2 regions of the Collinsella sp. AF14-35 genome follow, and region 2 is predicted to be linked to the other one. Evidence: riboswitches for the same ligand, from Rfam matches in the RefSeq annotation. Region 2 holds a riboswitch; the other holds the start of a gene.
The links. A riboswitch is a leader RNA that binds a small molecule or an ion and turns the genes downstream of it on or off. The one in region 2 is predicted to bind thiamine pyrophosphate.
Positions count from the first base shown of each region.

Region 1 (14,510 bases), on a different contig from region 2:
GCAATCACTTTTCCCAGACCGACTTGCGCATGGCCCGCGGCATCCACTGGATACTGACGCATTAAAAATGGTGTCCACGCGCATATACGCATGGGCACCATATCTTGTTTTAGCTGAACACAGCTGCTACTCAGCAGCCTCCTCAAGCTCGGAGACATCAAACTCAAAGTCGTTACCCGGCAGGATGGCGTTGAGCACAATGCCCACCAGCGAGCCCACGGCAAGACCGGAAAGCGAAATCGTCACGCCGCCCAATTCCAGCACGATGGCGCCGGCGGTGCTGTACGCAATGCCGAGCGAAAGCACGAGCACCAGGGCGGCCACCAGCACGTTGCGGTTATTTTGGAAATCGACCTGGTTCTCGATGAGGTTGCGAACGCCCACGGCGCTGATCATGCCATAGAGCACGAGCGACACACCGCCGATTACACACGCCGGCATGGCCGCAATGACAGCCGCGAACTTGGGGCAGAACGAGAGCACAATGGCACAACATGCGGCAATGCGAATCACGCGCGGGTCAAACACACGCGTTAGGGCAAGCACACCGGTGTTCTCGCCATAGGTGGTGTTAGCCGGAGCGCCAAAGAGCGATGCGAGAATGGTCGCCAGGCCGTCGCCAAGCAGCGTGCGATGCAGGCCAGGATCGGCGATGTAGTTACGCTCGCAGGTGGAGCCGATAGCCGAGATATCACCGACATGCTCGATCATGGTCGCAAATGCCAGCGGCATAATGGTGATGATGGCCGTCATGGCAAGACCGCTATCGAACTGCGGCCCAAAGAGTGCAAACACGGTGTTGTCCCACACGATGGGCAGACCGACCCACGGAGCGGCGGCAACGCCCGAGAAATCAACCTCGCCGAGCGCAGTCGCAACGGCATAGCTCACCACAACGCCCAGCAGAATCGGCACGATCTTGACCATGCCACGGCCCCAGATGTTGCAGATGACGATCACCGCCACAGCGACAACGGCAACAAGCCAATTGGTCTGGCAGTTGGCGATGGCAGAGCTTGCCAAGATCAGGCCGATGGAAATGACGATGGGGCCAGTCACTACCGGCGGGAAGAAGCGCATAACGCGCTTGGCACCAAACGCGCGAAACAGGGCCGCCAGCACCGGATAGAGCAGGCCGGCACAGGCTACACCTAGGCAGGCGTAGGGCAAAAGCTCGGCCTCGCCGTTGGGCGCGATGGCGGCATAGCCCGCGATAAAGGCAAACGAAGATCCCAAAAACGCTGGCACCTTGCCGCGCGATAGGAAGTGGAAGAGCAGCGTGCCCAGGCCGGCAAACAAAAGGGTCGCCGACACCGAGAGACCGGTGAGCACGGGTACGAGCACCGTGGCACCGAACATCGCGAATAGATGCTGCAGACCGAGTAGGAACATGCGCGGGCGACCGAGCGACGACGCATCGTAGATGGCATCGGCGACGGCGGGCGTCGAGGATTGGGACATGGATGTCCTTTCATAATGGAAGGGCGCCCGGGCATATCGGATTACCTGCCCGAACGATACGATCCGAACCATTGTACGCGATGCATGCCGCTCCGACCACGACGCCCCTGCGAACGGCAGCACTACTTCCAGATGCGCTCGGCGATGCGTTTGACCAGGGCGATCTTTGCCCACTGCTCGTCCTCGGTCAGCTTGTTGCCAATCTCGCAGCTGGCAAAGCCGCACTGGGGAGACAGATACAGGTTCTCGAGCGGCACGTACTTTGCGGCTTCGCGGATGCGCTCAACGATAACGTCCTCGTCCTCGAGCTCTGCGGCCTTGGTGGTCACCAAGCCCAGCACGACCTTCTTGCCCGGGGCAACGTAGCCGAGCGGCTCAAAACCGCCGGCGCGCGGCGTATCGAACTCCAGGTAGAATGCGTCGACATCCTCATGTGCAAACAGGTACGGCGCGATGGGGTCATAGCCGCCCTCGAAAGCATAGGTAGAGTGGTAGTTGCCGCGGCACACGTGCGTGTTAATGACGAGGTCGTCGGGCTTGCCCTCGATGGCGGCGTTGTTGAGCGCCACGCCCAGCTCGCTCACCTTTTGCAGGTCAACCGGGCTCATGCCAGTCTTGGACACAAAGTCGGTATCGCAATAGATGCCCCAGGTGCAGTCATCAAACTGGATGTTGCGGCAACCCGCTGCGTACAGGTCGGCGATCACCGTGCGATAAGCGGCTGCAATTGCGTCGGCAAGTTCCTCATCGGTCTTATAGACAGCGCGCAGGCTCTCCTGCTGGCCATCGCAGCGGTCGAGCGTAACCTCCGAGAACGTCTGGATCGGCGCCGGAATGGTCTGGCGTGCAACGTGGCCATCCCCCTCGAGCGCCTTGACAAACTTAAAGTGCTCGACGAAGGGGTGGTTCTCGCCGCTGATGGGGCCGGTCACCACGGCGGTGTCAGCCGTGGTCTCCTCGTCGTGGAACATATAGCCCGTACGCGAGGTGCGGCGTTCAATGCCGTTGAGCCCCCACATAAAGTCGAGGTGCCAGTAACTGCGACGAAACTCGCCATCGGTAATCACCTGCAGGCCAGCGGCCTTTTGCTTGTCCACCAGGTCGCGAATAGCCTCATCCTCGACGGCCTTAAGCCCCTCGGCATCAAGCGCGCCTGCCGCATAGGCAGCGCGGGCATCCTTTACGGCCTGCGGACGAAGAAAGCTGCCGACGATATCAGCGCGAAACGGCGCGTTCGGTTGAATTGAAGTGCTCATAGATATCTCCCTTTGCATTGGTTGCTTTACTGGAACAGAGTATGAGCGCTCATATAGCCATCGTAAAATATACGTTTATAACAGTTTGATATAGATGCTTCCTATATCAGTTGGGACTGCCATGAAGAGATTTGACCTGTGCAGGACGCAGCAGTCTAGATATGCTGACGGATCGCGTCGATATAGGCTTGACCGTAGCGCGTAAGCGTCGTGTTCTTGCGCGTGATGATGCCGATCTCCATGTACTCATCCACATCGAGCGGAATCGAGATAATGCCGGGGCCGTTGAGCTCGTGGCTGATCACGCCCGAGCATACCGTGTAGCCGTTGAGGCCCATGGCCAAATTGAACAGCGTCGCACGGTCGCGCACGCGGATATTCTTGCGACGCTCAAACGTCGAGGTCAGCTCCTCGGAATAGTAAAACGAGTTGTAACTGCCCTGCTCGTAGGACAGGAACGGGTAGTCTTCCAAGTCCTCGAGCGTCACGCTGGAGCGGGCCGCCAGCGGATGGTCGGCACAGACGAAGACATGCGGCGTGGCGCAGAAAAGCCCCTCGAATACGAGCTCGTTGGCCGCCAGCATGCGCTCGATAACCTCGCGGTTATGCTCGGATAAGTACAGGATGCCCAGTTCGCTTTTCATATGCGCGACGTCCTCGATAATCTCGTGAGTCTGCTCCTCGCGCAGGGTGAAGTCGTAACGTGCGGCATCGAACTCGCGGATCACGTCAACAAACGCGTTAACGGCAAAGGAATAATGCTGGCAGCTCACACTAAAGTGCGGCACCTGCTCGGACTCGCCCTTGTACTTGCCTTCGAGCAGATCCGCCTGGTCGAGCACCTGGCGCGCGTAGCCTAAGAAGGTCTCGCCTTCCTCGGACACAATGACGCCCTTGTTGGTGCGCTCAAAGATGTGCACACCCATCTCGTTTTCGAGATCGCGAATCGACGCGGTAATCGAAGGCTGCGACACAAAGAGCCGGCGCGAGGCCTCGGTGATGCTGCCGCATTCGGCAACTTTGACGACATACCTGAGCTGCTGAAGCTTCATGGCTTTCTCCCTAGACGTTCGTGACGTCGAAACCCGTCGTGCTCATCTGACGCATAAACGACGGCATCTCCCCCGTCGCGGCGCAGGCGGCAATCTGATGCAGAGCCCCGGCAACCGCATCGTCTGCCGCAGCGCCGATATGCCAGCGCGCGGCAGCCGTGACGGCCTCGTTGGCATTGGCGACTGCAACGGAGTTGGGGACGGCACCGATCATGGGCAGGTCGTTATCGGAATCGCCAAATACGGCCACCTCGTCGGACGTCAGGTCCAAAGCGCGCGCCAGCTCCAGCGCAGCGCAACCCTTGTCCCAACCTGCTGGAAGAATGTCGAACAGGCGCACACGATTGTTGGGAAACACAAGCGAGAGTTCCGGCACCTCAGCGGCAACGCGCTCGCGTAGCTCCGCGAGCTCCTCACGCGAACGAGCACTCCAGATATTCGCCTTGAACACCGACGCGTCATCGACGACAGGACGGCACGGGGCCTCTTCGCCCTTGAGCCATGCGTTGCCGCCCGACTCCATGGCGCGGCGCACGCGCTCGGGGTCGCTCGTCACGCAATAGGCATCGTTATCCCAAAAGTCGTCACCCAGGCCGTAGACCTTCAGATACGTATCGTCGGTCTCTTGCTCCAAGTAGTCAGCCAAGCGCATCAGGGCGGCGTTGTCGGTCGCATGCGAGGCTACCACCTCGCCGTCCACAAACATGACCTGGCCGTTGCAGAACGCGCCGGTCGAGAAGCACTCGGCGCGATTGCGGAACATCCAGCCCATCGCGGAGGGCTGGCGACCCGAAACCGGGCCAAAGTGCAGACCCGCCGCCTGCATGGCATGAATGCCCTCGATGGCGTAGTCGCTGGCGCCGTCATGCCCGGCTGGAATCAGCGTATCGTCCATATCGGTCAGCACAAGTTTAATCATAAGGCCCCCTCGGTCATTCTTAATCCCGTCTATTGTACCGACCTGCCAAAAAGAGACAGGTTTATATTGGCAGGTTTTATCTGGGAAAACGCAAAGCCCCAGTTGTTACCTGCCAAAATAAACCTGTCCCTTATTGGCAGGTGCGCTAGTATAGGGAACAACAGATTCGATGCGGGAGTGCCGGCGGTGCAAACCACAAGGCTGAGAGGGCATAGGGCCCAATCCTTTGAACCTGTCAGTTAATGCTGGCGTAGGGAGCATGCCGCCTTTTTAGGGGCGCTGTCTATGCACAGCGCCCCTTTTCTATGCCAAGGAGGCATGTGCAGTGATCGATTCGGAACAGCTTAAGCAAAATGTGGTCAAGGCCGTGGAGAAGATTCGCGCCACCAATCCCATGGCCGGCTCCATCACCAACACGGTGACGATTGACTTTGTCGCCAACGCGCAGCTCGCCGTGGGCGGTTCGGCCGCCATGGTCTATCTGCCCGACGAGGGCGAGGCGCTCGTTGCCGGCGGCGGCGCCATCTATCTGAACATGGGAACGCTCTTCCCCATCTACGAGCAGACGATTCCCCGCGCGGCCAAGGCGGCACACGACGCCGGCAAGCCCTGGGTGCTCGATCCGGTGGGCCTGGGCATCGGCAGCCTGCGCACCCAGCTGGTAGGCGAACTCAAGCAGTACAAGCCCGCCATCGTGCGCGGCAACGCCTCCGAGATCATTGCGCTCGCCGGCCTATGGGGACTTGAGGGCGAAGCGGCCGATCTGAGCCGCGTGCGCGGCGTCGACACCACCGATACGGTTGACGCCGCCCGCGATGCCGCCGCGGCGCTCGCCCGCTACACCGGCGGCGCCGTAGTGGTCTCGGGCGAAGTCGACCTGATTACCGACGGCACGACCGTGGCCAAGTCCCACGGCGGCAGCCCGCTCATGTCCAAGATCACCGGCTGCGGTTGCTCGCAGGGCGGCGTGTTGGCCGTGTACGCCTGCGCCACCGACCCGTTTACGGCGGCCATCTGCGGCACCGCCGTATACAACGTTGCCGGTACGCGTGCCGCCGCCGTTGCCGATGCCCCGGCAAGCTTTAAGGTCGCCTTTATCGACGAGCTCTACCGCGCAACCGCCCGGGACATTGCCGACAACCAACTCGAGCTCGAGGAGGCATAAGGCATGTCCGAGCCCGCAACCAATGCCGGCATGAACACCCTGGTCGCCGTGGCCATCGCCCCGTGCGGCACCGGTGACGAGCTATCCGCCGAGGTCGCCGAGGTCGTGCGCGTCATTCGCGAGAGTGGCCTTCCTAACCGCACCACCTCGATGTTCACCGAGATCGAGGGCGACTGGGACGAGGTCATGCAGGTCGTGCGCGACGCAACCTTTGTGTTGGCGAGCAAAGGTATCCGTACCGAAGTCGTGCTCAAAGCCGATATTCGCCCCGGTTTTACCGATACCATGACCGGCAAACTCGAGCGCATGGAAGCTCAGATCAAAAAGCAGGAGGAAGCACGATGAGCATCCGCGACAACCTTGATATCTCTGCCTATCTGGTACTCGGCCCCGAAAACACCCTCGGGCGACCCGTGGGCGATGTGGTGGCTCAGGCGCTCGACGCCGGCTTTACCTGCATCCAAGTGCGTTCCAAGGTGGCAAGCGCCCGCGAGATCATCGCACTGACGGGCGATGCCGCGCAGGCCATCGCCCAGGCCGGCAAAACCGGGCAGGTCGCGCTGCTGATCGACGACCGCCTTGACTGCGTACTTGCCGCACGCGAGCAGGGCATCGCCGTCGACGGCGTGCACGTGGGCCAGAGCGATATCCCCGTCGAGGTCTGCCGCAAGCTGCTGGGTCCCGATGCCATCGTGGGCCTTTCCGCCCGCTGCGAGGAGATGCTCGAGTACGTCAAGACCGCCGACATGAGCCTGGTCGATTACCTGGGCGTAGGCCCGCTCCACGAGACCGAAACCAAGCGCGACTGCGGACGTGCGGCCGACGGCTCCATCATCACCAAGAGCTTTGAGGACCTGGCTGCCCTCCATGCAGCAAGCCCCGTGCCCATCGTGGTGGGCGGCGGCGTCAAAACGGCCGATCTGCCGCAGCTCAAGACTACCGGCGTCGACGGCTTCTTTGTGGTGAGCGCCGTCTGCAGTGCCGACGACCCCTACGCCGCAGCCAAGGAGCTCGTCGATACCTGGCAGCAGGCATAGACTCATGCCGAGCAGCTGCTCCGCAGCCCTATATCTTCAACAGCGGAAAGCGCATCCCAGTTTGGACGTCCATTCTGGGATGCGCTTTCCATATAGAGGGCCAGCGGAAAACGCATCCCATTCCAAGCGCAAATTTTGGGATGCGGTTTCCGCGACCGCCCCCTCGCGGAAACCGCATCCCAGTCTGAGCGCATATTCCGGGATGCGCTTTCCGTAGCAGCCCTTACCCCGCCAGATACGCTTCCAGCGCGGGCAGCGTCGCCTCCGCATCGCGACGGCCGATCTGATAGATGCGTTCGAGTTCCTCGGGCTCGCGGCACAGCGACGGCACCTTCACCGATTCGCTCGGCCGCACCACAAAGATCTCGCCAGCGGCCTCGCGACGCGCCAGGTCGTCGAGCGTGGCGTTATATACCTCGTGCCGGTGCTCAAGCGCCGCAACAAACTCCGGATAGTGACGATACACGCGACGCAGCATAGGCATCACGCTATTGGGCTGCTTTACAAAGCCCGCCGGCTGCGTCAGCACCACCACGTTGCGGTCATAGCCCTGCGCAAACAGCCATGCGCTGGGAATGGAATCGGCAACGCCGCCATCCAGGTACTTGTGCCCCTCAATGGCAACGGGTCGTGTTGCCACGGGAATCGCCGACGACGCCCGGATCCACTCGATATCATGCTCATCACCGTAAGGCAGGTCATGGTAGACGGCCCGCCCCGTCTTAAGATCGGTGCACACGCAGGTAAACCGCATGGGGCAGGCACGATAAGCCTCCAGGTCGATGGGATCGCGCTCGATGGGAACCTCGTGATAGGCAAACTCGGCATTGAACATGTCGCCGGTTCGCAGCCAGCTCGTCACGCTCGCATAGCGCTTGTCGGCGCAATAGGCCTTGTTGTAGCGAATGGCACGGCCGATCTGGCGCGATTTAAAGTTGTAGCCAAACGCCGCGCCCGCCGAGACGCCCACCATATGGTCGCAGGTCAAGCCACGCTCCATCCATACGTCGAGCACGCCCGCCGTATACATACCGCGGTAGCCGCCTCCCTCGAGCGCAAGCCCCACCGTGCGCGTCAGATTTGACTGTGCCATGCGACCATCTCCGTTCCTGCGTTTTAAAACGAAACAAGTATACCCGTCAACATATATCGCCTCAGTCGCATTTTCATCGAACATCGTCGCGTTACCGTTTGGCGAATAATGGCCGCCCGCGGCAGGGGCACCCATATACAATCCTCTATTGTTGTTTATACTACTCAATAGTTATCAGCAGCGAACACGGACCGACATATTAAACCAGCGACGCAGCAAGGCGGGGGCCTGGATACACGCAAAGCGTTGAGCAGCAACGCGTGTGTACAACGAGCTCGCCCGACGCAATACACCCCGACCTCAGGAAGCCGCTTACAGCATGGATATCGCCAGCAATTACACCGAGACGCTCGAAAAGACCATCCGTGACCTTCTCGAGCGTCAGGACGATCTGATCAGGACTGCCTTTACCGACCAGCTCACCGGACTGGGCAACCGCGGCGGTTTCACCCGTTCCTTAGAGGAGCTCTGGGAACAGGAATTGCCCGTAACCATGGCGTTTATCGACATCGATAACCTTAAGCACTGCAACGACATCTTTGGCCATGACGAGGGCAACCGCTATATCTTACAGGTGAGCCTCTATCTCAAGCTGTATATGAAGGTGGACGAGGCGGCATTTCGCCTGGGAGGCGACGAGTTTGCCATCCTGTCTACGATCGCGACCGAGGACGACCTCGCCGAGCGTCTGGAACACTGCCGGACGGTCCTGCTCAAAAACAACGATGCCGAGATGCCTCACTCGTTTAGCTACGGAGTGTCGCACGCCGACCCCGCCCTGGGCGAAGCCCCCAATCGCTTGACGAACGATGCCGACCATCGCATGTACGACTATAAGCTGCGCCATGCCGTGCACCTTGATCGACGCAATATCGCACAAGCCCACACCGACGACTTTGAAATAAGCGATCGCGTTTTCGACGCCCTTTCGATGCTCAACGAAGGCCGATATTTCTTTATCGAGAACTTGGACAAACATCGAACCCTTTGGTCACAAGGCGCCTTGCGCGATCTTGGTCTTCCTTCGGAGCATATAGACAACTGTCACGATTATTGGAAAACGCGTGTCCATCCCGATGACCTTGAGGCCTATACCAACGACATCGACCAAATCTATGACGGCTCCAAACATCGTCACGTCATGCAGTACCGCGTGCGCAATGCCGCCGGCGACTACATCCTCGGCCGCGCTCGCGGGTTTCGTATCGACAGCGACGGAAATACCCCCTCGCTCTACGTCGGCGAGCTCGTCAACCACTCGCTTGCCGAGACCGTCGACGCCGCCACGGGTCTCGGAACGCAGCGCACGCTGATCAACGCTATCGATGCCTGCCGTCGCGACCGTTGCGAGACGGGGCTTATAGCAGTGCGCGTTCGCGGCACGGCAAAGCTCAACGAGCTCTACGGGGCCGAGGCCGTCGACAACATGCTCGCCGAATACGCAGGCCGCATGCTGTCGATTACTCGCGGCAGGAGTCGCGTCTTCCGTTCACGCAACGCCCAGTTCGTCGTGCTTAGCAACAATTTGGATCACGAAGCATTCGAGCAACTGATCCAACATCTCAAAGAGGCCGTTTTCGCTCCCGTTCGAATCGCGGGCGACACTATTACCCCCGTCTGTCTTGTCGTTCCGGCCTTTTACGAGCACCTGACCAATCAAACGGCCGCCGTTTTAGGCGAACTCGACCGTCGCATTCGCACGGCCGGCGGGCTTGTTCCCAACGACAGCCTCCCCATACCCGAGGTGGAGCGCAAAAGCGCCATCGCCGAACGCATCGATCCGCTCACGGGTCTCTATCGACCCAGCGAGTTTATGCGCCGCGCCAACGAATTTCTTGAGACAAGGCGCAACGGCGCCTGGTGTATCGCCACCGTCGATATGGGACACATGCGGCTGTTCAACGAATGGCACGGACAGGCCGAGGGCGACCGCATGCTCGCCGATGTGGGCACGGTTCTCAAGGACATCGAGAATGCCGACATGGGCGTCGCAGGGTACTGGGGCCAAGACGATTTTTGCGTACTCATCCCCTTTGAGCACGTCGCCGTCCATCAAATCTATAGCCGTGTTCGCGAAGCCGTGGCCAAGCACGATGACGGCGTGGGCTTCTGGCCGTCCATGGGCGTTTACCCCATCGACTCCAACGAAGAAATCACCATCGATGCGCAGGCCAAGGCAATGTTTACCAATCGGCGCGCAAAAAACGACTTTAAGGAGCGCATTGCCATTTTCCGCCCCGAGGAATACGAGCACGAAATCGCGTTCCACCGCACGCTGACCGAATTCCAGTATGCGCTCTCAAACGGCCGCATTACCTACTACTTGCAGCCCCAGGTCGACATGGAAACCGGCGAGATCATTGGCGCCGAGGCACTCACGCGCTGGATTGACAAGGACGGCTCCCTCATTTCACCTGCCACCTTTATCCCCGCTCTCGAGGAAAGCGGTTTTGTGGTGACGCTCGACAAATACGTTTGGCAGGGCGTCGCCTCGTGGCTGCGTGAGCGCATCGATCGAGGGCTGCGCGTGGTTCCGATCTCGCTCAATGTGTCGCGCGTGGATATCCTTGCCTGCGACGTCGCCGAACATATGGGGGCACTCGCCGCCCAATACAACCTGCCGCCCGAGCTCATGCGCATCGAGATCACCGAGACGGCTTATACGGGAGAGTCCGAAGCTGTGGATAAGCTGACGGCCGACCTGCACAACCGCGGCTTCTCGACCTACATGGACGATTTTGGCACCGGCCAGTCCACGCTCGCGATGCTCAAGAACGTCAACGTCGACGTCATCAAGCTCGACCGCACGTTTGTGCCCGTCGACGGCGATCAAGGCCGCAGCGTGCAAATCATTTCTTCAATGCTCGAGATGGCGCAGTCGCTCCATCTGCCCGTTGTGGTCGAAGGCATCGAGACAAATGAGCAGGCAAACATGCTACGCCAAATGGGCGCCCGCTACGCTCAGGGCTTCCTCTACTACCGTCCCATGCAGGCGGAGGATTTTGAGGCACTGCTCGACGGTGGCGACAGCAACTAATACGCTCGTGCGCAAACGCCACCGTCGAGGGAGCGTTTGTTCCCATGAGCTAACTAATACCCCAATCTAAACCAAATTGGGAGTAAGATACAAACCATTGTTCCATCCAAGGAGGTCATCCATCATGAACGAGTCGTATCGCCTGGGCGAGCAATCAATCATCGCTCATCTTCAGCGACTTGCGAACGGGGCCTCAACCACCGAGCTCGATGTTGCCGCGCTGCCCCCGGAGTTGCGTGCCATTGGTGAGCAACTGCAGAAAACGCTCGCCATCCTGCAACAAGAACGCGAGCTGCTTGAGCACGGCGCCTATATCGACTCGCTCACCAATCTTGGCAACCGTGGCGGACTCGACCGCCATGTCGATCAGCTCTGGCGCAAAGGCACCCCCTTCACCTGCGCCTATATCGATATCGACCGCCTTAAGCATTGCAACGATAAGTTTGGCCACGCCGAGGGCAATCGCTACATTCTGAGCATCTGCCGCGCACTCACCGAGACAATGGAGCACGATGAGCTGCTGTTCCGTATCGGTGGAGACGAATTTGTACTTATATCCCCCACGACAGACGAAGCCGAGCTCGAGCAGCGCCTGGAGCGGACGCGTGCCAATCTTATCGAGGCAACATCGGACGGCAAGGCGCCCATGATCGCCAGCTTTAGTTTTGGCTGCTCGCGCGTCGACCCGCTTGCAGGCGATACGCGTCGCCAGATGACAAAGGACGCCGACCGCAAAATGTATCGCTACAAGCTCATGTACCGTGTGCAACAACCGGAAGAAGGCGATGCGCCGCAACGCCCGGTCACCGAACAACCCCCCCCCTGCAACGACCGAGTGTTCCAAGCGATCTCCATGAGCTCCGAGACACGCTATCCGTTCATCATTAACCTCGACACCGGCGAATCGCAATGGTCGGTTAATGCCGTGCGCGATTTTGACCTACCCTCCCAGCATCCCTACAACTCGCTCGATATATGGCTTGCCCGTGTTCACCCCGAGGACCGCGACAACGTACGTGCCGAGCTCGATATGGTGGTAAACGGCACGTGGCACTTCCACTGCATGCAGTATCGCGTCATGAATACCGCCGGAAAATACGCGCTTTGCGACTGCACGGGTTACCGCCTGGACGGCACCGATACCGAGCCCAACATGTATGTGGGCATTGTCACCAACCGAAGCTTGGCAGATACGACCGATTCCGTGACCGGTCTGGGCGATATCCACGCCCTGGTCAACGCCATTGGCGAGATGCGTCGCGTGGCACGAAACGCGGACTTGATCGCCATTAAAATCGACGAAATCGCACAGGTCAATGCCCGCTTTGGCTTTGATGCAGGCGACCGCGTTTTGGCAGAAAGCGCCGCCTGCCTCATGGATTGCTCGCGCGGCAAGGGTCGTCTGTTCCGCTCGACCGGACCGATGTTCGTGGCGCTCTTTGACGAGCTTGATCCCGAAGAGACCGACGCGGTTGCAGACGAAATCGAACGGTTCTTGGGATCGCCCGTGCTCCTCGGCTCATTTGAATATCAGCCGCCCCTTCGCGTGGCGACGCTTCATCTGGACGCCGTCGACCGACAGCCCGTTTCCATTTTGAACGAACTTAATGCGCTGATTAAAGAGGCGCCGCAGGTACCGGGCACCAAGCTGGACTAGCGTTATGGGGCGCATGATGGTTAATTTCCGATCTCAACCGAACACATTGGGCAAATAGGTCGTACCCGCAGTTAGCCGAACGTCCCCTCAGTCCCTCCCGGGGCCCGGGGGCACCGTTTCGATACTCTTGGTTTACTTTGCCTGATGCAAATAAGTGCTCAACAAGATAGAACCTATCCCCCGCCACGGATATGCCCTCGAGTAAATCTGTTAAGCCAAGCCTATCAAATTCTATTGACAATTGGCTGCATTGGTCCATTTTGTCGTCCAGCCACTTCCGCTGGCTATCGCCTCATAAACACAAACCTAACGAGCCGCACGAACGACAAAGAGGCCAAGCTGAACAGAAGTAGAACCAAAACTTCAAAAACGCTGGTATTCCAATCGCGTACCCAGCCCTCTACCGCCCACAAGAAAAACAGCAGCCCCATCCATAACGTCACAGAAGAAATCAGCTTTGCGTAAGGGCGTATATCAATCTCGCTCTCCCTTTTTGTGACATCATATCCAGCAATTGAGCAGAGCCATCTTCCTCTTCGGTATTGGATTGAAAGGACAATCAAGGCAATCGAAGTCATCAAGCAAACAGCATCCTCTGTTTCCATAGAGTTTCCTTTGCTTTCCATCCTAGTTACGCATTCACAATCGAATCAAACCAAGTATGAATTACTCGATAGCAACCGCCTTAGTATAAACCATAGCCGCCGCAGCAGCCCGCCTTCCAAGGCCTCAAAGCTCGCCATCGAGGGCGACCCGCCCAGACCCCTTACAATCTGCTCGCACGAGGCCCCGCACTCCAACATCCTCTGGACCGTATCCCGCTCGTACCTGGTAAGCGTGCCTGCCGTGGGCCCTCGGGGCCGGCATCGTGCCCCACGCCATCTGCCCGCTCGTGCGATAATCCTCTGCAGAAGTCACCGACAGCAGAGGGAGTTTGTGATGAAGGTTCTTTTGGTCAATGGCAGCCCCAAGGCAAACGGCAACACGGCCCGCGCACTCGCCGAGGTCGCCGAGCAGCTTAACGCCGAAGGCATCGAGGCCGAGATGTTTCAGCTGGGCGCCAAGCCTATTCGCGATTGCATCGGTTGCGGCCAGTGTGGCAAGCTTAGCGGTCGCTGCACCTTTGACGACGACGTGGTCAACGAGCTGATCGCTGCCGCCGAACAGGCCGACGGCTTTGTCTTTGGCTCGCCCGTCTACTACGCACATCCCAGCGGACGCATCCTCTCGGCACTCGACCGCGCATTCTATGCAGGCAGCAAGGCCTTTACGCACAAGCCGGGCGCCGCTGTCGCCGTTGCCCGTCGCGGCGGCACGTCGACCACCTTCGACGTGCTCAACAAGTACTTCACCATCAACCAGATGCCCGTGGTAGCATCCACCTACTGGAACAACGTCTTCGGTGCCATGCCGGGCGAGGCCGCCCAGGACGCCGAGGGCCTTGCCACCATGCGAAACATCGGTAAAAACATGGCCTGGCTGCTGCGTTGCATCGAGGCGGGAAAGGCCGCCGGCATCGAAGCCCCCGAGGCCGATCGCGAGCGAACCAACTTTATTCGGTAGAACGGCGGAACATAAATATGAACGTGCAAATCTTCGGCACCAAAAAGTCCTTCGATACCAAGAAGGCCCAGCGCTATTTTAAGGAGCGCCGCATTAAGGTGCAGTTTATCGACCTTAAGGAAAAGGAGATGAGCAAGGGCGAGCTCACGAGCGTGATGCAGGCGGTCGGCGGCATCGACAAGCTGCTCAACCCCAAGGCTAAGGACGAGGAGACGCTCGCACTCATCCAGCACCTCACCCCCAGCCAGCGCTTCGACAAGCTACTCGAGA
Region 1 covers NZ_QRZD01000004.1:17,420-31,929, forward strand. The annotation lists gene DWW12_RS02255 (alpha/beta hydrolase) at 1-65, shown strand, start outside; gene DWW12_RS02260 (uracil-xanthine permease family protein) at 127-1,461, opposite strand; gene DWW12_RS02265 (5-methyltetrahydropteroyltriglutamate--homocysteine S-methyltransferase) at 1,584-2,717, opposite strand; gene DWW12_RS02270 (LysR family transcriptional regulator) at 2,873-3,769, opposite strand; gene DWW12_RS02275 (HAD-IIB family hydrolase) at 3,780-4,688, opposite strand; TPP riboswitch at 4,852-4,962, shown strand; gene thiM (hydroxyethylthiazole kinase) at 5,014-5,853, shown strand; gene DWW12_RS02285 (thiamine-binding protein) at 5,857-6,198, shown strand; gene DWW12_RS02290 (thiamine phosphate synthase) at 6,195-6,890, shown strand; gene DWW12_RS02295 (patatin family protein) at 7,114-7,983, opposite strand; gene DWW12_RS02300 (EAL domain-containing protein) at 8,303-11,020, shown strand; gene DWW12_RS02305 (diguanylate cyclase domain-containing protein) at 11,145-12,677, shown strand; gene DWW12_RS02310 (DUF3784 domain-containing protein) at 12,962-13,282, opposite strand; gene DWW12_RS02315 (flavodoxin family protein) at 13,617-14,240, shown strand; gene DWW12_RS02320 (arsenate reductase family protein) at 14,258-14,510, shown strand, end outside.
Region 1: linked by a shared signal. The riboswitch ahead of thiM (hydroxyethylthiazole kinase) and the one ahead of thiC (phosphomethylpyrimidine synthase ThiC) in region 2 are both predicted to bind thiamine pyrophosphate.

Region 2 (14,510 bases):
AAAGCGGCGGGTGAGGAGCATGGCAGCATTTTGCTGTGTGCGCTCGGAGTCGACCTCGTAGTCAAGCAGGGCCATGGCCTCGGGAATATTGGGCGTGATGACGGTTGCTAGTGGGAACAGGCGGCGGGTGAGCGCCTCGGCGGCATCTTCGGCAATCAGCCGTGCGCCCGAGGTGGCTACCATGACGGGGTCGACGACCACGTTTGTCGCGTTCCAGGCGCTCAGGCGGTCGGCGATAACCTCGATAATCTCGGCAGAGGAAACCATGCCGATCTTGACGGCGCTGGGGCGGATATCGTCAAATACGGCGTCGATCTGCGCAGCGACGATATCAGGGGAGATATTCTGCACGGCGGTGACACCGAGCGTGTTTTGTGCGGTGATGGCGGTGATGGCCGTCTCGGCATACAGGCGGTGCGCCGTGATGGTCTTGATGTCGGCCTGAATGCCGGCGCCACCGCTGGAATCGGATCCTGCGATGGATAGAACGGCAGGTACCTTACTGCGATCCATGTTTGCTCCCTTGTTCGGTCGGAATCAAATGGGTCTTTAAGCCAGCATTATAAAGATGCCCGGGCCGACTCTATGTCGAACCCGGGCGGGCGATGCAATCTTTACGCAAATGTAAGCAAATGTTCACACGTCAACAATTGACGAACACCATGTTACCGATTGTGGCTCCGGTGACGAGTTAGTCCTCCATGCCGAGGTCGATCGTCGTGCCTTCGAACACCTTGTTAACGGTGCGGACGGCGCACATCTTGCCACACATGGTGCAGGTGCCCTCGGTGGCGGCGGGGGACTCCTCGTAGCGCTTCTTACCGGTGACCGGGTCGAGAGCACACTCCCACATGGCATCCCAGTCGAGCTTGCGGCGTGCCTGGCCCATCTTGTCGTCCATGTCGCGGGCGTGCGGCACCTTTTTGGCGATATCGGCGGCGTGTGCGGCGATCTTGGTGGCCATGAGGCCGTCGAGCACATCCTGGGCGTTAGGCAGGCATAGGTGCTCGGCCGGTGTCACGTAGCACAGGAAGTCGGCACCGGAGCTGGCGGAGATAGCGCCGCCGATGGCAGCGGTGATGTGGTCGTAGCCCACGCCGATATCGGTCACCAGCGGCCCGAGCACATAGAACGGGGCGTTGTGGCACAGGCGCTTCTGCAGTTTCATGTTGGCGGCGATCTCGTCGAGCGCCATGTGACCCGGGCCCTCGACCATGACTTGGACGCCGGCTGCCCAGGCGCGCTTGCACAGCTTGCCCAGCTCGATCATCTCGGCGGTCTCGGTGGCGTCGTTGGAGTCGTAGAGGCAGCCCGGGCGGCAGGAGTCGCCGAGCGAGATCGTCACGTCGTACTCGTGGCAGATCTCGAGCACCTCGTCGTAGAACTCGTAGAAGGGGTTCTCGTTGCCGGTGACCTCCATCCAGCCAAACAGCAGCGAGCCGCCGCGGCTGACGATGTTCATGAGGCGGCCTGTCTCCTTAAAGGTCTTGATGACCGACTTGTTAATGCCGCAGTGGATGGTCATAAAGTCCACGCCGTCCTCGGCATGTGCGCGCACGACCTCGAGCAGGTCGTCCTTGGTAAGCTTGACCAGCGGCTTTTCCATGTAGCCGATGGCGTCGTACATCGGCACCGTGCCCACCATGAGCGGCGTCTCGTCGATGAGCTGCTGGCGGAACTGGCGTGTCTTGCCCGAGTTGGAGAGGTCCATGATGGCGTCGGCGCCAAAGTCCTCGGCAATCTTAACCTTCTTCCATTCCTCGGTGGCATCGGCCTTGTCGCCCGAGATGCCCAAGTTCACGTTGACCTTGGTGGACAGGCCCTCACCGACGCCAAAGGCGCGCATGCCCTTTTTGATGTGCTCGATATTGGCGGGAATGGCGATGCGGCCGTCTGCCACGCGCTCGCGGATGTACTCGGGGTCGCGATGCTCTCGCTCGGCGACTTCCTTCATCTGCGGCGTGATCTGCCCGGCGCGGGCGAAGTCGATTTGCGTGACGAGCTTGGGCTCGGTCTGTGTGCTCATTGGCACGGCTCCCTTCGTTGGCATTACCCATATCAGGTTTGCGGGTCAGGGCGGGCGCGCCCAGTCTCAGCCTGCCGTCTTGTCCTGCAAGCTCCCCGTTTATGTAATGGGCTCAAGTATAGCTCGAATGGGTACGATTGGCCTAACGAGCGTGCCTGTGGGGAGGCGAACATGGAAGACAAGCATCTATATCGAGAGACACAATGGGACATATCGGCCGAGGAGGGCCGTGCGCACCATGGGTTGGTCGCGATTGGCTTTGCGGTGCTTGCCGTGCTGGTGATTGCCTTTTGTATTTGGACGTTTGGCGGTCGCGGCGGCGCTGCCTGGGAATTTGAGGCTGATGATAGCCTACCGATTATGACGGTGAGGAGTACTGGCGGTAATGCCAATACGCTCGCCGTTCCGGGCGATTATTGGTACCCGCGCGATGAGTTTGTGCAGTTGCAGCTGAGTGGTGGGTCCATTCCAGGTGAAGAAATCGAACGCGTGACGTTTGACGCAGCGCTCAAAACGCTCACGGTGAAGCTCAAAGATCAAGGAGATGTGCCCACGACGATGGATATCGCGCTGACGGAATGGCGCCTGGAGCCCCCGTCGGGCGTTACGGTATCCGACGTGGAGCATGTTAAGATTACCTATCAAGATGGCTCGACGAGCGAGATTGCAAAGGCCGATGGCTTGGCGGAATAGGCGCCGTGCCTAGGCAGCACATTTAAAAGTAACGGTGATCCTACAAGGCCTGTTCGTTCAGGAAGACCAAAGTGTTTTTATTTGAAAGCTCGGGAAAGTGGCGATAGCCAACGTCGAACGCGGTGAGCCCGCTTGCATCTTCGAGCTTGTTTTCTGCCATCCAGCGCACCATGGAGCCGCGCGCCTTTTTGCTGGCGGTCGAGCGCTGGATGGGCTTGCCGTTGCGGATGCCTTCGCCAAAGAGGCATGTGACGACCGTGACATCGGTGGTGAGGCGGGGCAGAACGGCTTTGGCGTATTCCGCACTGGCGAGGTTGACGATCGTAGCGTTGGAGTCCGCTGGAGCGATGGCCCGTGCGAGCTTGTCGCCCCAAAACGCGTAGAGGTCTTGGGCATCGTCGACGGCAAGCTTCGCGCCCATCTCCAGCCGATACGGTTCAACGGCATGAAAGGGGCGTACGCATCCGTAAAGGCCCGAGAGGATCCATAGATGGTCTTGCAGCCAGTCGAGCTGTGCGGCATCCATGACCTCGGGCGCCATGCTCTGGTATTGAATGCCGTGATAGGACATGACGGCAGGGGAGAGGTGACGGGCGAGTTCGGGATTGTCGAGATCGCCGTTTTTCAGGATGGACCCGAACTCATGCAGGGTGTTGAGGCAAAGCCCCAGCAGTTTGTCACTCACGTTCCATAGCGCTTGCAGGCCGCCGCTGCCTTCATTTCGTTCGATATCTAGCAGTGCGCGGTGGAGGCGAGCCGTCTCGTGCGCAAAAGGTGGAATGCCCAGGACTTCAAAAGCATCTTGGGCCGCGCGCATCTGCTTGGCGGGCGAAATGATGATCTGCAGCATGGACTCTCCTCTGCCAAAAAGGAAGTTGCGGTGGAATAATTCCTGTTTCGTCTGTTAAAAGGCGTGTTTGGGAACTATTTCACCGCAAGTTATGAAGGGCTGGTTGGGCTCGTTTTACGAGGGTTGGTTAGGCGCGCTCGAGGAAGGCCTTGTAGCCGCGATATGCCTCGTAGATGTCGGCCTTGTTGGCGACCTCCCACAGGGCGTGCATGGACAGGACGGCAACGCCGGAGTCGATGACGTTCATGCCGTACTTGGCCATGATGTAGGCGATGGTGCCGCCGCCGCCTGCATTGACGCGGCCGAGCTCGCAGGTCTGGAAGTCCACGCCCGCCTCGTCCATGATGTCGCGGATGAGGGCCACATACTCGGCGTCGGCGTCGTTAGAGCCGCCCTTGCCGCGGCTACCCGTGTACTTGTTAAAGCACAGGCCGCGACCCATAAAGGCTGCGTTCTTGGTCTCGAACTTGCCGGCATAGCCCGGGTCGAAGCCGGCGGACACGTCGGAGGAAAGCATGCGGCTGTGGGCGAGTGCACGGCGCAGGGCCAGCGGGCTGTCCTCGCCGGCAAGCGTCATGATCTCGGCGACGGCGTTCTCGAAGAAGCGGCTCGTCATGCCGGTGGCGCCCACGGAGCCGATCTCCTCCTTGTCGACGATGAGCGTGATGCTCGTGCGCTCCACGTTGGCAACGTCGATCTGGGCGAGCATGGAGGGGTAAGCGCAGACGCGATCGTCGTGGCCATAGCCCAGAATCATGGAGCGGTCGAGGCCCATGTCGCGGGCGGGGCCGGCGGGCACGACCTCGATTTCGGCGGAGAGGAAGTCCTCCTCCTCGACGTCGTACTGCTCTTTGAGGATGTCCAGGAACATCTGCTTGACGGGCTCCTTGGGAGCGTCTTTGTCGTCCTCGTCAAACTTGACGGGGCGGCCGCCCACGATCACGTCGAGGATCTCGGCGTCGACGGCGTCCTTGGCGGGCTTGGACATCTGCTCGCTCGAGAGGTGAATCAGCAGGTCGGAGATGGTAAAGACCGGATCGTCTGCCTTGTCGCCGATGTTGATGTCGACGGTGGTGCCATCCTTTTTGCAGATGACGCCCACGAGTGCAAGCGGGGAGGCCACCCAGTGGTAGCTCTTGACGCCGCCATAGTAGTGCGTGTCGAGGTAGGCCATGTCGCCGGCCTCGAAGGCGGGATTCTGCTTGAGGTCCAGACGCGGCGAGTCAACGTGGGCGCCCAGGATGTTAAAGCCCTGCTCGAGCGGGGCGGTGCCAAGGTTGACGAGCATAAGGTCCTTGCCGTGATTGGCGGCGTACACCTTGTCGCCGGCCTTGAGCGCGCGGCCCTCGGCGATCACGGTCTCCAGGTCGACGTATCCCGCCTCCTCGGCCATCTTGATCCCGGTCTTGACGCACAGGCGCTCGGTCTTGTTCTCGCTCAAAAACTGCTTATAGCCGCGGCAAAGCTCCTCGAGCTCCTCGATTTGCTGTGGCGTGTACTTTTTCCATGCGCAGGGACGCTCCATGACGCAGGCTCCTTTCGGATCGATCGTGCTGGTTGATGTACCGTGAGCCATCGTATCACGCGCAGGCGCGTGGTGGCGGGGGAGCTTGATGTGCGGTGGTCGCGGGGCGGGGAGCGTGTAAACTGGTGGAAGCAAACCGTGCCCAGCCCAAAGCGAGGTATTCAATATGTCTGACAAGCGCCGCACCTTTGCCGTTATTGACGGCAACTCGCTCATGCACCGCGCCTTCCACGCCGTGCCGCCCACCATGAACGCGCCGGACGGTCGCCCCACCAACGCGATCTTTGGCTTCCTGAACATGTTTCTCAAGATGATCGACGCCTTTAACCCCGACGGTGTGGTCGTGGCGTTTGACAAGGGCAAGCCGCGCGTGCGCATGGAGATGCTGCCGCAGTATAAGGCGCAGCGCCCGCCCATGGACCCCGATCTGCACGCGCAGTTTCCGATGATTAAGGAGCTGCTCACGGCGCTCAACGTGCCGATTCTGCAGTCCGAGGGCTGGGAAGGCGACGATATCCTGGGTACCATGGCTCGTCTGGGCGAGGAAGCCGGCTGCGACATGCTGCTGGTGACCGGCGACCGCGACATGTATCAGCTCGTGACCGAGCACGTCAACGTGGTCTCGACCCGCAAGGGCCTGTCCGACGTGGCGATTATGACGCCCGAGAGCGTGGACGATCTGTATCACGGCATCACGCCAGCGCTCGTGCCCGATTTTTACGGCCTGAAGGGCGATACGTCGGATAACATTCCCGGCGTGCCGGGCATCGGTCCCAAAAAGGCGAGCGCGCTTATCGCGCAGTACGGCAGCCTGGACGAGGTCATCGCGCATGCCGACGAGGTCAAGGGCAAGATGGGCGAGAACCTGCGTGCGCATATCGACGATGCGCTGCTGAGCCGCAAGGTCGCAACCATTCGCACCGATGCGCCTGTCGAGCTCGACTTTGACGAAACGTCTTTCCCGGCGTTTTCTGCCTATGAGGTGTCCGCGGCACTGGGCGGGCTGGGCATTACGGCCATGCAGAACCGTTTCTTGTCGCTGATCGGTGATGAGGGTGGGGCTGCGGCCACTGCCAGCACGTTTGAGATTCCCCCCGTTATGCGCGTTGTCGCCGGCGATGCCGAGGCGCTCGCTGCCGCTGCTGCCGAGATCGCTCGCGCGATCGAGGCAGGCGAGTGGATTGCCACCGTGGTGGACGACGACAAGGAGGAGGGCGCGCTTTTTGGCCTGACACGCACGCTGTGGCTGGCGACGTCCAAGGGGCTGCTTGCGCTTGAGGAGGGCGACGGTGGCGTGGCCGCTGCCGTTGATGGGTTCAACTTTGCCCACGGCGTGATCGCCGGTGTGCTCGCGCGCTTGTTTATGGAGGGCCGCGTGGCGAGCCCGGATATGAAGGCGCTGCTGCATGAGCTTTCGCCCATTGATTCTTCTGAGCCCGAGCTCATGGATCCGCTGGCCGTCGATTCTACGTGCATCTTCGATACCGTGGTCGCCGCCTACCTGCTGGATTCCGACCGCTCCGAGTTTGATGAGGCGTATTTGGCCGATACCTATCTGCAGATGGCGCTGCCTGCGGCGCGCGGTGCAGAGGGTGCCGGCGAGGACGCTCCTGTGCCCGCCGCTCGCACGGCTGCCTTGACGCTGACGCTCGTGTCGCCGCTGCGCGATCGCATGGCCCGTGAGAACGCCGCCAACGTGTTCGACGGCATCGAGATGCCGCTTGTGCCGGTGCTTGCCAAGATGGAGCGCGCGGGCATGCTCGTGGATCCCGATCGGCTGCGCAGCCTGTCCGAGGGCCTGGCGACCCAGATCACCGAGGTCGAGCGAAGCATTCGCAACCTTGCCGGTGACGAGACCTTTAACATCGGCAGCCCCATGCAGCTCTCGCATGTGCTCTTTGATGTGATGGGCCTTCCGACCAAGGGTCTCAAAAAGACCAAGCGCGGCTACTATTCGACCAATGCCAAGGTACTGAGTGATCTTGCCCGCGACCACGAAATCGTGCGTTTGATCTTGGACTGGCGTGAGAAGTCCAAGATCAAGTCCACCTATCTGGACACGCTGGGCCCGCTGCGCCGTGGTGACGGCCGCGTGCACACCACGTACAATCAGACCATCACGGCGACGGGTCGTCTGTCCTCGAGCGACCCGAACCTGCAGAACATCCCGACGCGCTCTGAGCTGGGTCGCACCGTCAAGACGGCGTTTTCGGCAGGCGAGGGCAGCGTCTTTTTGGCGGTGGACTACTCGCAGATCGAGCTGCGTCTGCTGGCGCATCTTTCGGGTGACGAGCACCTGGTGCGCGCCTTTAACGAGGGCGAGGACTTCCATGCCGAGACGGCCGCGCGCGTATTTGGCGTGCCGGTGTCCGAGGTGACACCCGACCTGCGCAGCCGCGCCAAGGCCGTGAACTTTGGCATTGTGTACGGCCAGCAGGCCTATGGCCTGTCGCAGTCGCTGCATATCTCGATGGCCGAGGCGCGTGGCATGATCGACCGTTACTACGAGGCCTACCCGGGCGTGCGCACGTTCCTCGACAACGTGGTGGCGCGCGCCAAGCAGACGGGCTACGCCGAGACCATGTACGGCCGCCGTCGCCATATTCCGGAGCTCAAGGCCAAAAACCCACAGCTTCGCGGCTTTGGTGAGCGCACGGCCATGAACCACCCCATGCAGGGTACCGCCGCCGACATCATCAAAATTGCGATGGCCCGCGTGAGCCGTCGTTTGGAAGAAGAAGGCTTTGCCGCCCACATGATCTTGCAAGTGCACGACGAACTAGACTTTGAGTGCCCGGTGGACGAGGTAGAGCGCTTGACCGCGATGGTACGCGACGTCATGGAACACGTCGTAGACCTACGCGTACCCCTCATCGCCGAAGCTTCAACCGGAGTAACCTGGGCCGACGCCAAGTAAGGTTACACCCACAACTCCAAAGTAACCAAAACCAGAAGGGGGCTCCTTGCCAACAAGGAGCCCCCTTCATCCAAATATATTCAGCTAAGTATCTAGACACTCAAGACGCCATCTTGGCGGCAGGTAAGTAAACCTAGGGCCTGGCCGGGCGGCACGGGCTAACTTTTCGTAGATTCCGCACGCAAAGAAAGCCACTTAATGTGGCTTTCGTCTTGCGCAGGACTTGACCGAGCGAAAAGTTAACCCGTGCCGCCCGGCCAGGCCCGATGGGACGGCTAACGAGCTGCCAAGATGGCGTCGATGAGCGTCAGTACGCCCCCGTCGTTGTTGCTCGGAATGCGCCACTTGGCGTGCGCGTTCATATGCTCCTCGGCATTGTCCACGATATAGCTATGCCCGACGCGCTCGAGCATGGGGATGTCGTTGTAGGTATCGCCCACGGCTGCGGCGTCTGCAATGTCGATGTCGAGCTGCTCGCACAGGTGCGCGACGCCCGAACCCTTGTCGACGCCCAGGTTCATAAAGTCGATCCACTCGCGGCCGGCATTGGTGACATAGAGTTGGTCCGAGAATGCGGGGTTATAGTCCTCGCGAAATGCGGGCTCAGCATCATAGTCGGGGAAGAAGATCGAGATCTTGTTGGACTCGGCGTCAAGGCCTTCAAAGGTATCGACGTAGTTGATCGTGTTGTAGTACACGCTGATCTCGTCGTGGTATTGATGGTCGCGGGCAAGCACGTAAAACTCGTCGAAGCAGCACAGCACGGGGACAGCGCGCGAATCCTCCGAGGCGCGCGCAAGCACCTGCTGATACAGTGCCACATCGATAGTGCTCTTATAGATATAGTTGCCACGGTAGATAACGCAGGCTCCGTTATCGGGGCAAAAGGCGATGCGGCCCTTGATGTCCTCGAACATCTCCTCGAGCTTGGGAGCGGGGCGTCCGCTGGCGGGGCAGAACACGATGCCAGCCTCGGCGAGCTTTTCCAGGCGCTCATCGAGGCCCTGGGGCAGCACACGCTCGTCGGTCAGCAACGTTTTGTCCATGTCGACGGCAAGGATCTTGATGTTGCCGATAGCGGCGTCCGATTCGTAAGTTTGCATAAAAGCGCCTTTCCGTTTCTAAATTGTTTCGGGCGGAATAACCCTCCGGTTGGTAATCGAGCGTATTTTCGCAGGGTTGACGCGTAATTGCAGCATGATTCACAAAGTAATGAAAAAACTTTTCAGAAATTTGGATTTGTCGCTTGTGCCGTGTGCACTTTAGCGTAATATAGCGACCATCGAAAACGGAGACGGGAAAACAGCCGCTTACCGAGCAAAAGGTACCGTTTGCGATATTTGAATTGCGCCCGGCGATACGTGAAAGGAGAGGCAGATGCAGTTCGTAAAGATTATCATCACTGCAGACAATGCCATCCGACGCCAGCGCGCAATTTCCCGACGACGATAACAATCGTCTCTGTTCGCATGGGGCGAATTGCCTCAACAGAGTCATTTTGAGGTCGTTGGGTTTTAGCACGACATTGCTGCATGTTTCTAGGGCATGTATGTGCTGATTTTTGCTTTTTAACCTGATATTGCACGGTTTTGACCTCGAAATGACTTGCAACTGACCGATGTTCTAACTAGCTACCAAGGGCGAAAGGAAACAGCCATGAGCAAGGAAAAAGTCGTTCTCGCATATTCCGGTGGTCTTGATACATCCGTATGTGTCAAGTGGCTCCAGGACGAGAAGAATCTCGATGTCGTTTGTGTCTGCGGCAATGTGGGCCAGGAGGAGACCAGCCTGGATGCCAAGAAGCAGAAGGCTCTCGACCTGGGCGTTCTCGATTGTCAGGTGCTCGACCTGCGCGACGAGTTCTCCGATGAGTTCCTGACCAAGGCCATCGCTGCCAACTCCATGTACGAGAACAAGTACCCGCTGCTCTCCGCCCTGTCTCGCCCGCTGCTCGCCAAGAAGCTTGTCGAGGCCGCTCATGAGTTTGGCGCGACCTACGTCGCCCACGGCTGCACCGGCAAGGGTAACGACCAGGTTCGTTTTGAGGCTGCCGTCAAGGCCCTCGACCCCGAGCTGAAGGTTATCGCCCCGGTTCGCGAGTGGGATTTGAAGTGCCGTCCCGACGAGGTCGCCTATGCCCACGCCCACAACGTGCCGGTTCCCGAGGGTGCCAACGACAACCCCTATTCCATCGACGACAACCTGTGGGGTCGTGCCATTGAGTGCGGCCACCTGGAGGATCCCTGGAACGAGCCGCTCGACGACGCCTGGGTTATGACCAAGAATCCCGAGGACACGCCCGACACCCCGACGTATACCGAGATTGAGTTTGAGGCCGGCAAGCCCGTCGCCGTCGACGGCAAGAAGATGAAGCTCTCTGAGATCGTCATCGCCCTCAACAAGATCTCCGGCGACAACGGCTTTGGTCGTCTGGACCTGGTCGAGGATCGTCTGGTGGGCCTCAAGAGCCGCGAGTGCTACGAGGTTCCCGGCGCCCTGACGCTCATCACCGCCCACAAGGCGCTTGAGGACATCTGTGTCGAGGGCGACCTGCTCAAGACTAAGATTAAGCTCGAACAGGATTGGGCTACCGCCGTGTACAACGGCCAGTGGTACAGCCCACTCAAAAACGCGCTCGACGCCTTTATGGCCGATACCCAGAAGTTCGTGACCGGTACCGTCCGTCTGAAGTTCTTTAAGGGCAACTGCCATGTCGTCGGCCGCAAGAGCCCCTTCAGCCTCTACGACTACGGTCTGGCTACCTACGACCGCGACACCACGTTTGACGAGAAGGCCAGCGCCGGCTTTATCGAGATCGATACGCTGTCGCTCAAGACGTGGGCTAAGGTCCAGGGTCCCAGCTCTGCTGCCGCCCAGGCTTAAAGGCCCTTTCTTTGGTATCCGCGCGGCCCATCCGCGTGATACATAACGGGCGCACGGGGTCCCTACCTTTCGTTATGCTTGCTGACACTTCTTAACATCGGTGGCCCCTACGTACCGCCCGCATATATGATGCCGCGTCTGCGGCTGAGTCCGAGCCCCGCCGGGGTTGTCCGGCGGGGCTCCTTCTATCAATTTGGCGGCTCTGTGCCTATATATATGAGGAGTATCCATTATGCTCAATGCTATCGCGCATGCTTTACTTGCCCTTGCACCCGAGTTCGATGCTGCAAAGGTCGAGGACGTTCCCATGAGCCTGAAGGCCTGGATCGATGGTTCGCAGGGCAACATCCGGAGGGAGACGTTGGGCGCCAAGTGCTTGGCGCGTCACTTCTTTGCAAATTAGCTACATGGCCCCGCGCACGGTGGGGAATGTGTAAAACTAGCGGTTGATAAATCGCTTTGGCGACAGGGCGCATTGCTTTGGGCGCTTGTTTTGGAATTTGATGAAAGGAGACGGTTCCATGGCTCTTTGGGGCGGTCGTTTTGAGGCGGGCGTGGCCGAGGTCACGCAGGAGTTTGGTGCGTCGCTGCCGGTCGACAAACATCTCTATAGGCAGGATATCGCCGGCTCTAAGGCGCATGCCAAGATGCTGGCCGCCCAGGGCATCATCAGTGCCGAGGACGAGCAGGCGATTGCCGAGGGCCTGACCGGAATCGAACAGGATATCGATGCCGGCAACTTCACCTTCGATATCAACGATGAGGACATTCATATGTCCATCGAGAGCGAGCTGACGCGCCGCATCGGCGAGGCCGGTAAGCGCTTGCATACCGGGCGTTCGCGCAACGACCAGGTGGCGACCGATACGCGTCTGGGCGTCAAGGCGCTGGCCAAGGAGCTCATGGAGGCTAATCTTGAGCTGCGTCATGTGCTGGTGGATGCGGCCAAGAAGTACGAAAAGGTGATTCTGCCGGGCTACACGCACATGCAGCATGCTCAGCCCGTGCTGCTGTCGCATCATCTGCTGGCGTATTCCTGGATGTTCGCGCGCGACTTTACACGCCTGAAGGCCGCCTTTGATGCTGCCGATAACTGTCCGCTGGGTGCTGCCGCGCTTGCCGGTACGAGCTATCCGCTCGATCGTCAGATGACGGCTGCCGAACTTGGCTTTGCGGGTGTGATTCCCAACTCGCTCGATGCGGTTTCCGACCGTGATTTCCTGCTCGATCTGCATTACGCCGGCTCCGTCATGGCCATGCACCTGTCGCGTCTTTCCGAGGAGATCGTGCTGTGGTCGAGCTCTGAATTTGGCTTTATCACGCTTTCCGACTCCTACTCCACCGGCTCGTCCATCATGCCGCAGAAGAAGAATCCCGACTTTGCCGAGCTTATCCGCGGCAAAAGCGGCCGAGTCTATGGCAACCTGGTTCAGCTGCTCGTGACCATGAAGGGCCTGCCGCTTGCTTATAACAAGGACTTGCAGGAGGACAAGGAGGGCGTTCTCGATACTGTCCATACGCTCATGCAGTGCCTGTCCGTTATGGCCGGTATGATTTCGACCTGGACCGTCAACGAGGATGCCATGGCGCGCGAGTGTGGTGTGGGGCATCTTGCCGCCACCGATGTTGCCGATTACCTGGCCAAGCGTGGTCTGCCGTTCCGTGAGGCGCATGCCGTGGTGGGGCATCTGGTCCTGATGTGCGAGAAGCGCGGCTGCAATCTTGAGGACCTGCCGTTTGAGGTGTTCCAAGAGGCAAGCCCGCTCTTTGAGCGCGACATTACCGAGGCGCTCGACATTCCGTCGATTGTCGCCGCGCGCACGACCGAGGGCGGCACTGCTCCTGCCGCCGTTGCCGTGCAGCTGCAGCGTGCCGAGGCACAGCTCGTGGCCGACGAGGGCGTGTTTGGATCGCTGACCAAGGTCGTCGAGATGGGTCACGGGGCAAAGTAGGGGTTTGGCTGAAGCCGTTTTGGCCATGTATTGATAAATCGGTTTTGCTTTACGGACGTCTGCTGATGTGGGCGTCCGTATTTTGTTGCTATGGGGGAGAGGCTTGTCGAGAACTTCTGTAGGACCTTTGGGCAGGTTGTGAAGGGGGTACGTTCGCGGGTGGCAACCGACCGTCTGCTCTGTTCGATGCGGTTGATGGGCGGTCGGATGGTACTCTAATCGGGCTTCGAAACAGAAGTGACACATATGGAGCGCTTTAATAAATTGTAGCGTTTCAATATACAGCTTTTTGTTTAACTGCAGCTAAAACTCTGTTACGATGCAGTCCAGGCGGGTGCCGGAATGGGACTTGGGCACGCGCGAACCTACTTGAAAGGCTACCTTATGGCTATCGAGAAGACCTTCATCATGATTAAGCCCGACGCCGTGCGCGACCGCAAGATCGGCGAGATTGTTGCTCGCATTGAGCGCAGCGGCCTTGTCATCGATCGCATGGAGATGACCACGCTCGAGCGCGCTACCGTCGAGGAGCACTACGCCCACTTGGCAGACAAGCCCTTCTTTGGCGGTCTCTGCGACTTTATGACGAGCGGTCCGGTCGTCAAGATGGTCGTTTCCGGTCTTTCCGCTGTCTCCAAGATGCGCACCCTTATGGGCGCTACCAACCCGCTTGATGCTGCCCCCGGCACCATCCGCGGCGACTTCGCTGTCGATGTTAACGCCAACGTGATTCACGGCTCCGACTGCTTGGAGAACGCCGAGATCGAGATCAAGCGCTTCTTTGGCTAAACCAGCTTTGACTCCTTAAAGCTGTTAGCGTGTGGCTTGGGCGCCGCGGAACTCCATCCGCGGCGCTCTTTTTTATTCCAAAATCTATTAAGGGGCCCGCTCGGACATGTGTTCCGAGCGGGCCCCTGCTGTTAGCTTGTGGCGCTGAGTGGTTTAGGCCTCGTCGACGATCTTAAGGCCGCGCGTGTGGTCGATCTCGTTGAGGAGGTTAACACGACGCTCATGACGACCGCCCTCAAACTCGGCGTCGAGCCACTCGTCGACAATCATCTTGGCAAGCTCGGAGCCCACGACGCGGGCGCCGAAGGCGAGCACGTTGGTGTTGTTGTGCATGCGGGAGAGCTTGGCGCTGAAGGGCTCGGAGCACACGACGGCGCGAACGCCCTCGACCTTATTGGCGGCCAGGCTGATCCCGACGCCGGTGCCGCAGATGAGGATGCCCAAGTCGACGTCGCCGTTGGCAACGGCCTTACCCACCTTGTAGCCGGCGATGGGGTAATCAAAGCTCTCGGAGGTGTCGGTTCCAAAGTTCACGACCTCACAGCCGCGCTCCTTCAGGTGCTCGGAAATGATGTTCTTGAGCTCGACGGCGGCGTGGTCGTTACCGATACCGATCTTCATGAGTGGTTCCTCTCTGGTCCGTGCGGCGGAATTGCTAAAGGTGTTTACCGCGTTCGACTGCATGATAGCGCGACTTTTGCGTAAACACTCGGGCGTTTTTTGGTCAAACGCTTTAGCAACAACAAGCATCAACTCATCACTAAAATGCCGTCAATTTTCTTCTGGCGGCCGTCTGCCGGAACTCGTCTTGCGGTTTTTGGCGCCTTGTTATCAAATAGAGAAGTTGATTACTTGCAAGAGCAACCCGTTATGTA
Region 2 covers NZ_QRZD01000006.1:39,069-53,578, forward strand. The annotation lists gene thiD (bifunctional hydroxymethylpyrimidine kinase/phosphomethylpyrimidine kinase) at 1-513, opposite strand, end outside; gene thiC (phosphomethylpyrimidine synthase ThiC) at 692-2,026, opposite strand; TPP riboswitch at 2,019-2,134, opposite strand; gene DWW12_RS03340 (hypothetical protein) at 2,198-2,719, shown strand; gene DWW12_RS03345 (YaaA family protein) at 2,760-3,569, opposite strand; gene DWW12_RS03350 (aminopeptidase) at 3,697-5,094, opposite strand; gene polA (DNA polymerase I) at 5,261-8,011, shown strand; gene DWW12_RS03360 (Cof-type HAD-IIB family hydrolase) at 8,287-9,114, opposite strand; gene DWW12_RS03365 (argininosuccinate synthase) at 9,668-10,894, shown strand; gene DWW12_RS09815 (hypothetical protein) at 11,127-11,297, shown strand; gene argH (argininosuccinate lyase) at 11,416-12,846, shown strand; gene ndk (nucleoside-diphosphate kinase) at 13,231-13,635, shown strand; gene rpiB (ribose 5-phosphate isomerase B) at 13,789-14,256, opposite strand.